Regions from separate parts of the Alteromonas naphthalenivorans genome, predicted to be linked through region 1. Evidence: predicted binding sites of a transcription regulator. Region 1 holds the regulator's gene; the other holds the start of a gene.

What was found. The regulator ArgR, encoded in region 1, controls arginine synthesis, uptake and breakdown. The targets are predictions, from matches to a motif close to ANTGAATANNTATTCANT.
Region 2: gltB (glutamate synthase large subunit) is a predicted target of ArgR. The motif match lies at 2,559-2,576, and genes of this name have one in related genera.

What each region holds. Positions count from the first base shown of each region.
Region 1 is NC_015554.1:99,150-104,690, forward strand. It holds gene AMBT_RS21795 (TonB-dependent receptor plug domain-containing protein) at 1-912, opposite strand, end outside; gene argR (transcriptional regulator ArgR) at 1,677-2,141, opposite strand; gene mdh (malate dehydrogenase) at 2,381-3,319, shown strand; gene AMBT_RS00440 (hypothetical protein) at 3,921-4,721, opposite strand; gene katG (catalase/peroxidase HPI) at 5,058-5,541, shown strand, end outside.
Region 2 is NC_015554.1:399,683-405,223, forward strand. It holds gene gltB (glutamate synthase large subunit) at 1-2,390, opposite strand, end outside; gene arcB (aerobic respiration two-component sensor histidine kinase ArcB) at 3,042-5,399, shown strand; gene AMBT_RS01695 (PH domain-containing protein) at 5,481-5,541, shown strand, end outside.

The DNA.
Region 1 (5,541 bases):
GTACTCGATTTTAGTCATTAAAGAGTTTTTCTCAGACGCGCCATAAAGCCAAGTGGTATTACCGTAGTAATAACCACAACGATCAGATTCAATCGATGTGTCAGCCACATCGCCACACAAATCTTCGTTATAAAGATACGAACTAGTATCTGTATCATAGAAATTGGCAACAGGGCTGTAGGTTGAATAGCTATCTAGTGCATTTTCGCCTGAAACCGCTACATCGCTGACTTCTTGAGTGTTTTCATGCTCCGCAATGAAAACGATACTACCTTTGTCATTGGTTACGCCGGCTGAAAAGTTATATTTGCTTGAGTTCCCGCCATCTGCTCCTGGATCTTCAAAGCTGTAGCCTACATTAACGCCATCGAACTGTTTCTTGGTAATAATATTAATTACGCCTGCAACGGCATCTGACCCGTAAATGGCCGATGCGCCATCGCGAAGAATTTCAATGCGCTCAACAATCGACATCGGGATCATCGACATATCAGAAGATGAACCACCATCGTATCCTAAACCTGGTAGGCGACGACCGTCCATTAGTACCAAAGTAGCGCCAGCCCCCAGACCACGTAAATTTACTTCACTTGACGCAGATGCGCCGCTGCCGTAGCCAGATTGTCCGCGAAATGAACCGAAAGTGTTAATCGAAGAGTTACGTAATACTTGGGCAACCGATGTATCACCAGATAACGCGATAGATTCAGCAGTAATAACCGTAACGGGAGATACTGACTCTAAATCCACTCGTTTAATACGAGAGCCAGTAACTTGGATTTTTTCTACAGGTTCAGCTGAATTTTCGTCATCTGATTGTGCGAGGGCCATTGGTGCGGCAAACAGGCTAGCGGAACCCGCCAGTAATAGTCCGCGCTTCACCGCAGTGCTGAGTTTATTTGTGTCAAACATTTTAATTCCCCTTGTCGAAGGTGATTACAATTTGTAATTACATAGACGTTTATTAGTTTTTATTTTGAGCAGATGTTTTCTGTCGGGAGAATTAAGCACTTCGTCGTGCTATTTGGCAATTTACAAAGTGTATAATTTGTTCTATTTAGACCTAATTTACTTTATTTATACGCAGAGCGATGAAACCTTTACGGTTCTATACATTGGTAAAATAAATATTACTTTTTTCTCTCTTAATATTTATTTAAAGGTAACGCTGTATATTAATTAAAATAGAAATGAAGAAGTAATGTGAGGGGGTAAATAGTGTGTAGATATTGTGTATGAATTTTGTGGGTTTAGCGCAGAAACGGCGCAGGTTTTGCGCAAATTCAGTATAGTTAAATCTGGCTTGAAGTAAAAGTGGGTGAGGGCGTTTCAGTACAGATTAAAAAGTGGAAGAAAGTTACTGTAATTACAATTAATGATAATGGTATTTTTGTGGGTTTTAGAATTTATACGTTGGTGAATAATAGGATGTTTTTAGTGGTGGTGATATTATTTAATTTTAAAGGTTGAGTTTAAATGTTGCTGTTTTTATCTAAGGATGGATTTTATAATTAATTTCTAGTTTTCAAATTCTTTACTTTTCTTTTCTTACTCTTTTCTGAGTCTGTGATAATTTAAATACACAGCTACCAAGTTGTTTTGTATCTCCCTGGTACAAATTCTTTACCGCCATCTTGTGATGGCGGTTTTTTTTGCTCAAAAATTAAGGCTGTGCCTTAGACATTCTCGAATAGGTCTTCCACACGTTGTCGTAACTCTTCAATAAGTGTCACGTCGGCAGGGGCGATAAAAATAGTGTCGTCGCCGGCTATGGTGCCAAGTACACCATCTTTTTTGCTTAATGAGTCAAGCAAGCGTGCAATGAGTTGCGCTGCACCTGGGCTGGTGCGAATAATCACCATCACATTATTATGCACAATGTCGAGAACAAGTTGCTTTAACGGGCTTTTAGCGGTAGGCATACCCAGTTCAGGCGGCAGGCAGTACACCATATCGCCACGGGCATTGCGGGTACGTACCGCGCCAAACTTACTTAGCATGCGGGAAATTTTAGATTGACTAATATTGTCATGACCTTGAGTTTTAAGGGCATCCACTATTTCACCCTGGGATCCATAGCTTTCCGCTTTTAAAATTTCTTTAAAGGCTTTAATCAGTTGCTCTTGTTTTGCGTTGGCCATAGCGTCCTGCACAGTAGTTAGCGGTAATAAGTTAAATGGTCATTAACGATTTATCATATATTGTGCCTTACAGGTGACCTTTGCGCAATTTAATTGCATAATCATGCATGATAGTGAATATCAACGTAAAAATGCCTTAAATGGCCGTATTAAGACCATCAGATGATTGAGTTTTCCCCCGCGTTGCATTAGTGTGACGTTCCGTTTAAATACGTGAGTAATCCCATAGGAGAAATGGTATGAAAGTAGCCGTGTTAGGTGCTGCCGGTGGTATTGGCCAAGCGCTGTCTTTGTTGTTAAAAACACAATTGCCAGCTGGTTCTGAGCTAGCGCTTTACGATGTAGCGCCAGTTGTTCCTGGTGTAGCTGTTGATTTGAGCCACATCCCAACTGCAGTAAAAGTAACCGGTCACGGTAAAGATGACCTAGCTGGTGCATTAACAGGTACAGACGTTGTTCTTATTCCTGCTGGTGTTCCGCGTAAGCCGGGCATGGATCGTTCAGACTTGTTCAACATTAATGCTGGTATTGTTAAGAACCTTATTGAAGGTGTTGCTGACAATTGTCCAGATGCTTGTGTTGGTATTATTACTAACCCAGTTAACACAACAGTGGCAATTGCTGCTGAAACGCTTAAAGCGAAAGGTGTTTATAACAAGAACAAATTGTTCGGTGTTACTACCCTTGACGTAATTCGCGCTGAGACTTTCGTTGCTGAGCTTAAAGACGTAGACGTTGCTTCTGTACACGTACCGGTAATCGGTGGTCACTCAGGCACAACTATCCTTCCTTTGCTTTCGCAAGTTGAAGGTGTTGAGTTCTCTGATGATGAAGTTTCAAGCCTAACGACTCGTATCCAAAATGCAGGTACTGAAGTTGTTGAAGCTAAAGCTGGCGGCGGTTCTGCAACCCTATCTATGGGTCAAGCAGCTGCACGTTTCTGCTTATCATTGGTTGCAGCAATGCAAGGTGAGAACGTGGTTGAATACACTTACGTTCAAACTGACGACAGCGACGATGCTGCATTCTTCGCTCACCCTGTTCGCCTTGGCGCAAACGGTGTTGAAGAAATCTTGCCATACGGCGAGCTAAGCGAATTTGAAGAAAAAGCGAAAAACGACATGCTTGAAGGCCTTCGTGGCGACATCAAGCTAGGCGTAGATTTCGTAACTGGCTAAGGATGTATTAGGCTCGGCATCCGATTTGAAATCAAATCGTAGCCACGCCGTAAATACATCCATGTAGGCTCCGCCACCGCATCCATGCGGTGGAGGGGCTACTATTTAATTTCAAACCGTATACCTACCAACACCTACTCATCGCACTCAGTAAAAAATTCTTTTTGTAAGACAGCATCCATGCTGCTGACAGTTTGTTACGACCTTACTAATCCTGCCTTTTTGTTTGTAGGCTCCGCTACTGCATCCTTGGCACGGGAGGGGCTACTATTTAATTTCAAACCGTATACCTACCAACACCTACGCATCGCACGCAATAAAAAATCCTTTTTGTAAGACCGCATCCACGCTGCTGACAGTTTTTCACGACCTTACTAATCCTGCCGTTTTGTTTGTGGCCTCTGCAGAACAGCTCGGCCTAATAAATAGCTACTTCCTATAATAGCCATGCCGGATAACAACCAGCCGTAAATACTTCCCTGTAGGCTCCGCTACTGCATCCTTGGCAAGGGATGGGCTACAATCTAATTTCGAAACGAAATCGACACTGATTTCATACCCATGTGTACGCCGCTATTCTACTTGGGGCGCAGTATGGCGCTTAGTTGTGAATTCTATAGAGGGTAAACGTCATACTTTCTAGTGGTCTGTTTTTATAAACTGAATAAGCATAGCCGTTTAATACATTCGACGACCGAATGGTAAATAACAGTGAGTTGGCAAAAGTGGGATGTGATGTTTTAACGGTATAAACGCTTCCCTCTTTGAGAATATCTTCAGGGTTAAAGCTAGTCTGATTGGTATAGCTGCTACCATTTATAAATCGCACTAAGCGGCCTTCTTTGTTCGGGTAAATCTCAATACTTATGAGTTCATTTTTACCACTAATACGCATAATGCCTACCCACAAGCCAAATATATCGTCAGTAGCTGTGTTAGCTAACGCTTCTATTGAACCTCGGTACATATCGATAAAGTTGCGCACGGAAGATTGTTTCTTCTGCTTATCCAACTGATAGGTACTACTTAAGATAGGCTTATTGTTTTTATTGGTAGTCGATTCTAATACTTGGTAACCGGTGTCTATGTAGGGAGATAAAATTAAATGTTTAACATATCCATCTTCATAAGAAGGAAGTGTTATTTCGCAATTTAGCGTATTGCATTCAATATGGTCATTATCAAAGGGTAGGCGTCGGATATGGCGAAACGCATTGCCTATACCTGCTTCAAACAGGAAGTGTTCCCCGTTTTCATTTATCTGGAGTAATTTATAATTATAGTTAGACTCACTCACGCCTTCCCACAGCCCTGGGGGCAAAGTAAGCGGCTCTGATTGCGCTGTTACGGGCATTAGCGCAAAGTAAAAGGCAAGGAGCAAGCTTATAAATAGTCTGTACAAGTGAGACTTCCTTTCTTAGGGATTAACTCTAAATTCGATTGTTTATCCTACGATATGTCAGGAAAGTTTTACAAAAAAAAGAGACAAAAGTCCTAGAAAATTCATAATCATTGTTTACGCTTTCTTTAGTTAATTCTGCATGAGCGAGTTGACGGATAGATTTATAAGGCCTTGTTTTCTCGACGTAAGGTTTAATTTTTTCTAATCGTTAAACCTATTCGTCCACATCTAAAAAACTGACTGTCTTAACTACAACCGAATAATTAGAATAAAGCTATACCAATTAATAGTTTTAATTGATGAAATCCTTTGTCGAACACCGAAGAGGTACAGTAAATGAGTAATGCAAAGCTAGGCGATGTAAATGATTCAGAAAGAAAGTGTCCCGTTATGCACGGTGGCCTTACAGCGACCGGCAGCACTAATATGGATTGGTGGCCTGAAGCACTAAATCTAGATATTTTGCATCAGCACGATACCAAAACAAATCCGATGGGCGACGACTTTGATTATCGCGAAGCCGTAAAGTCACTTGATTTCGATGAATTGAAAAAAGACATGATAGCGCTGATGACTGACTCTCAGTCTTGGTGGCCGGCCGATTGGGGACACTATGGTGGCCTAATGATCAGAATGTCGTGGCACGCCGCAGGTTCTTATCGTATTGCAGATGGTCGTGGTGGAGCATCTACGGGTAACCAACGTTTTGCGCCGCTAAATTCATGGCCGGATAACGTTAACCTTGATAAAGCGCGCCGCTTATTGTGGCCAATCAAGAAGAAATATGGCAACAAGCTTAGCTGGGCTGATCTTCTAGTAT
Region 2 (5,541 bases), 300 kb from region 1:
TTATACGCATGGTATTCGCCGCCGTGTACATACTTAAGCAAACCACCGTGATCAACAGGCTTACGTTTTAACCAAGCAACGCGGTTTAGATTAACCGTATCTTGTTGGAAGTCGTCAAAATCGGCTCCCTGTAAGCGCGAGGTAACGCCTCTGAAGCACAATTCCATTACCGCATCGTTAATACCGATAGCTTCGAATAGCTTCGAGCTACGGTAGCTCGCCACGGTACTGATACCCATTTTCGACATTATCTTGTACAAGCCCTTGTTGATACCTTTACGGTAGTTCAACGTGGCTTGCATAGGTGAAATGTCTAATTCGCCTTTCTCACAAAGCTGTTCAATGGTTTCGTAGGCTAAGAACGGATAAACCGCTGTAGCACCTAAACCAATGAGTACGGCAAAGTGATGTGGGTCACGGGCACTGGCGGTTTCTATTACTACGTTCGCGTCGCATCGTAGTGATTTATCAACTAAACGGCGCTGTACTGCACCAACGGCCATAGCAGCTGGAATAGGTAAGCGGTTTTGTCTGATATTGCGATCGGATAAAATCACGAACGCCGCACGCTTTTGTTTAACTAAGTGTTCTACTTCGTTACAAATACGCTCGATGGCTTTCTTCAAGCCCTCTTGCGGTTGATACTGAAGTTCAACCACTTCTGAATAGTAGTTATCAGGATTAAATTCACGTAGCTGTTTTAAATCGGTATACATCAGTATTGGCGAGTTAAACAATACGCGGTCTGCATAACCTGAGGTTTCGCTGAATACGTTTTGCTCGCGGCCAATACAGGTGGCTAGCGACATTACGTGGTTTTCACGTAATGGATCGATAGGCGGGTTAGTTACCTGTGCAAACTGCTGACGGAAGTAATCGTAAACGGTACGCTGGCGTGAAGACATAACCGCCATTGGCGTATCATCACCCATAGAGCCAACGGCTTCTTGACCGTCTTTCGCAAGTACTTTAATAACTTGCTGAATTTCTTCATAGCTATAGCTGAACTGCTTATGGAATACCGAAATGGTGTCGTCATCAAAAACGCGCTTTCCAATCAGTGAAGCATCTAGCTCTTCAATAGGCGTTAAATGACGAATATGCTTATCGAGCCACTCTTTATAAGGATGGCGCGCTTTTAATTCTTCATCAATTTCAGTGGAACGCCAGATTTTACCTGTGTAGGTATCAACCGCTAGCATTTCACCTGGGCCTACGCGGCCTTTTTCAATAACGTCAGCTTCTTCGTAATCCCAAATGCCCACTTCTGAGGCAAGGGTAATGAAGCCATTTTTGGTGATAACGTAGCGGGCAGGGCGAAGACCATTTCGGTCTAGGTTACATGCCACGTGGCGGCCGTTCGTTAATACGATACCGGCAGGGCCATCCCATGGTTCCATATGCATCGAGTTAAACTCGTAAAATGCACGTAGGTCGTCATCCATGGTTTTGTTATTTTGATAAGCAGGTGGCACTAATAAACGCATGGCACGGAACAAATCCATCCCACCGGCTAAGAATAGCTCAAGCATGTTATCAAGTGACGATGAATCAGAACCTTCGGTATTAACAAAAGGGGCTGCTTCTTTCAAATCAGGGATAAGCGGCGTAGCAAATTTAGAGGCACGTGCCATTGCCCAATCTCGGTTACCTTTAATGGTATTAATTTCACCATTATGGGCCAAGAAGCGGAACGGTTGAGCCAATGGCCAACGTGGAAGCGTATTGGTTGAAAAGCGCTGGTGGAATACACAAATAGCACTTTGCAGACGTTCGTCGGCTAAATCTAAATAGAAGGCGGGTAAGTCTTTCGGCATTACCAAGCCTTTATAAATAGTGACCAAACCTGATAGGCAGGCAACATAAAAATCTGGATCGCTTTCAAGACGCTTTTCAGCGCGTCGACGCACCATATAAAGGCGGCGTTCAAGATCGCGCTTGCGCCAACCTGCTGGTGCATTCACAAATACTTGTTCTATTTGTGGCACGCCGGTAAGAGCAAGTTCACCCAATACAGAGCGATCGACAGGCACTTCGCGCCAGCCAACAACACTAAGGGTTTCTTTTTCAAGTTCTTCATTCAACACCTCACGCGCAGTTTGCGCAAGGGCCTGGTCCTGGCTTAGAAAGATCATGCCAACGCCGTATTTTTTGCTGAGTTTCCAGCCATTTTCTGCGGCGATAGTATGGAAGAACGCATCCGGTTTCTGTAGTAATAAACCACAGCCGTCTCCGGTTTTCCCGTCAGCGGCAATACCGCCTCGATGCTGCATACGGTCTAAACCGTGAATAGCAGTTTCTACTAGCGTATGGCTAGCTTCTCCGTGGGTATGGGCGATTAAGCCAAATCCACAGTTATCCCGGGAATCGTTGGGGTTGTATAAACTCATCTCTTAACTCCTTCAACCTTTGACTGGGGCAAGGTGTGCGTTGCGTGTAGATGCGCCTAGGTATTGCGTATCACAACATTGTTCAGACGTCTTTTGTCGAGCTGGCACTATTACCGCTCTATGCGCCTTTTCTTGTCGTTATTTATTATTAGAGGATTCCAGTCGTGTTCCGCATTTTTATGCATTATTGCTTTGCGGGGCGTACAAAATACCTATATTGATATGTAAAATCAAACGCTAAAATTAAGGGTATAGCAAAGATTTAGCATATAGTTTAAAATTATCAATACTTTCATGATGTTAAACTTTTAAATTCATCTTTGTAACAAAAATGTTATAACCCGATATATCGTTCTATTGGTAGGCAATGAAATTCAAGTAAGTGACTTGGAATCGCTAAAAGTGAATAAAAATTCACATTGAAGGATTTAATATCTAGTCAAAGGCATGTTTTCTGTATTTTTATGTAGTTGTTCATTCTTTATATCCAGCCTACCAGAATCATTTGCAGTTGTACAAAAATTACACCATGGTGAATCAATTCCTATAAACAACATTCTATTGTTCAGTAGATACGGTGTCTGTCAGCATTTCCGTAATGCATAAAGCCTGATAGGATATGCTGAATATAATCCTAAAAATAAGTCGTTCATGCATTCAGATTCACCAAACGATTCTTGGGCTATTCGTTTTGCGCAGTTTGTACAGCGCTTCGGTACGCTTAAGTTAAGTATTCTGTTCGTTGTATTTTCGCTGGTATTTACGCTTGGCGGCTCTTACGTAATTCGCGTAAGCATGGGCAGTGCAGTACAGCCTGATGACTTTATCAGCGCGGTTATACTCACCATGCTTTCGGCACCTTGGGTACTGTACTTTTTTAGCGAACTTATAAAGCAGTTAGAAAATTCACGTACCAATCTTAAAGAAGTGGTAAGCCAACTAGAGCGCTTGCGAGAAGAAGATGTTTTTCTTAACCGTGAGCTGCAAACAAATATCCGCCAATTAAATCACGAAATTGAGCAGCGTAAATTAGCGCAAGAAGAGCGTGAAGCCTTATTTAAAGACTTAGAGCGTGAAATTCAGGATAAATCTGAACAAGAAGCGCAAGCCCGCCGCTTATCTACCTTGCTGCGCTCGATTATCGATGCCTCGCCAGATCTTATTTACTACCGTAATGAAGAAGGGCGCTTTGCGGGCTGTAACCGTATAGCAGAACTCATGACGGGTAAAACAGAGCAGGAACTGCTTGGTTTAACCCCTACCGATGTTTATGAAGAAGACTTGGCGCGACAAATCGTCGCCAGTGATCACGAAGTACTAGAAACTAACGCCAGTATTACCGAAGAGTTATGGCTACGCTTTGCCGATGGCCGCCGTCGCTACTTCGAAATGAAGCGAGTTCCATTCTTCGATAAAGAAGGTAACCGTTTAGGCTTGCTATCATTTGGTCGAGACATGACTGAACGTAAACAAGCAGAAAATGCAGCAGCGAAAGCCAGTACCGACAAAACGCGCTTTATCGCTACGATTAGCCACGAACTACGTACGCCGTTAAACGGTATTGTTGGCTTAAGTAGAATGCTGCGCGATACCGAATTAAACGAAGAGCAATTTAGCTGGGTAAGTACTATTTATGCCAGTGCTATCACGCTTGGCAATATCTTTAACGATATTATCGATTTGGATAAGCTGGATAGAGATAAAGTTGAGCTTAGTTTAAAGACTGTATCGCTTCGCGACTTCACCGAAGAGCTAAGCAGTATTATTCGACTATTAGCGGGTGATAAACAGCTAGAGCTTAAGACTACGATTAAAGAGCCTCTTCCGAGATTAGTTGAAGTCGATGGCACGCGCCTGCGCCAAATTTTGTGGAATATCCTGTTTAACGCAGTGAAGTTTACCCAAAAAGGCCATGTGAGCTTATCCATTGAAGCCACTAAACCAGAAAATGACGTCGCGTTCGTGACTTTTGTTATTGAAGATACTGGGGTAGGCATACCTGAAGAAGAGATAGAAAAAATCTTCGCTATGTACTATCAGGTTGATCACCCCGATCACCAGTCTGCAACAGGCACCGGTATTGGTTTGGCTATTTGTAAGCAAATGGTCGATTTAATGAAGGGTAATATCAAGGTTACCAGTGTGGTAGGTAAAGGCACGCGCTTTGAAATAGAGCTTCCGGTAGAAATATCGAAAAAGCCTATGCAAGTGGCGCAGCTTCAGGTTACTGACTTGAACATTCTACTGGTAGAAGATATTGAACTTAATGTGATGGTTGCCAAAGCCTTGCTTGAAAAAATGGGGCAAAAGGTGGATGTGGCCATGACGGGGCAAGAAGCGATTGATAAAGCCCGCGCGAACCAATACGACTTAATACTGTTAGATATTCAGTTGCCAGATATGACGGGCTTCGACGTGGCCAGTACGCTGCATGAAGAAGACTTAGTAATGCAAACGCCTATTGTGGCACTTACTGCGAACGTGATTAAAAAGCGGGAAGAATATTTGCAAAATGGCATGGACGATATTATTGCCAAGCCCATTAAGAAATCTCGCGTGATTGAGGTGTTCAACGAATTATTCCATGCGCCGCCTGCACCATTAGAAGTTGAAGGTCAGGTAGAACGCCCACCAGAGCCAAGCAAAATATTAAGTAACATTTTAGATATGGACTTGCTCCAGATGTTAGTGGATACAATAGGCGATGATATGGTGCGAGCAAGTGTGAAAGTGTTCCAGGAGAAAATGCCTGAATACATGGAAATTTTGCAGTTGAGCCTAAGCGCTGATGAGAAATCTGAAGTCTGCTCGCAAGCGCATAAAATTAAAGGTGCGGCGGGTTCTGTAGGGCTTGCTCGTGTTCAGCGTATTGCAAATCAAATTCAACAAGGCGATCACCCAACGTGGTGGCAAAACGTTCATGATTGGGTTGAAGAATTGCAGATGGCGGTACAGTACGACATGAAAGCCTTGCAGGATTGGCTTAATCAGCAGCGAGTAGACGATTAATTCGTTTATCAAATTACGGGGCTGATTAGGCCCCGTTTTTATTTGAAAGTTGATTTCGCGAGTTTACAAGGGGTAGACGTAATGACAATGAGTACTGATAACGAGACGTTTAGCAACGCTCAGCTAGACGCTATAACAGCTA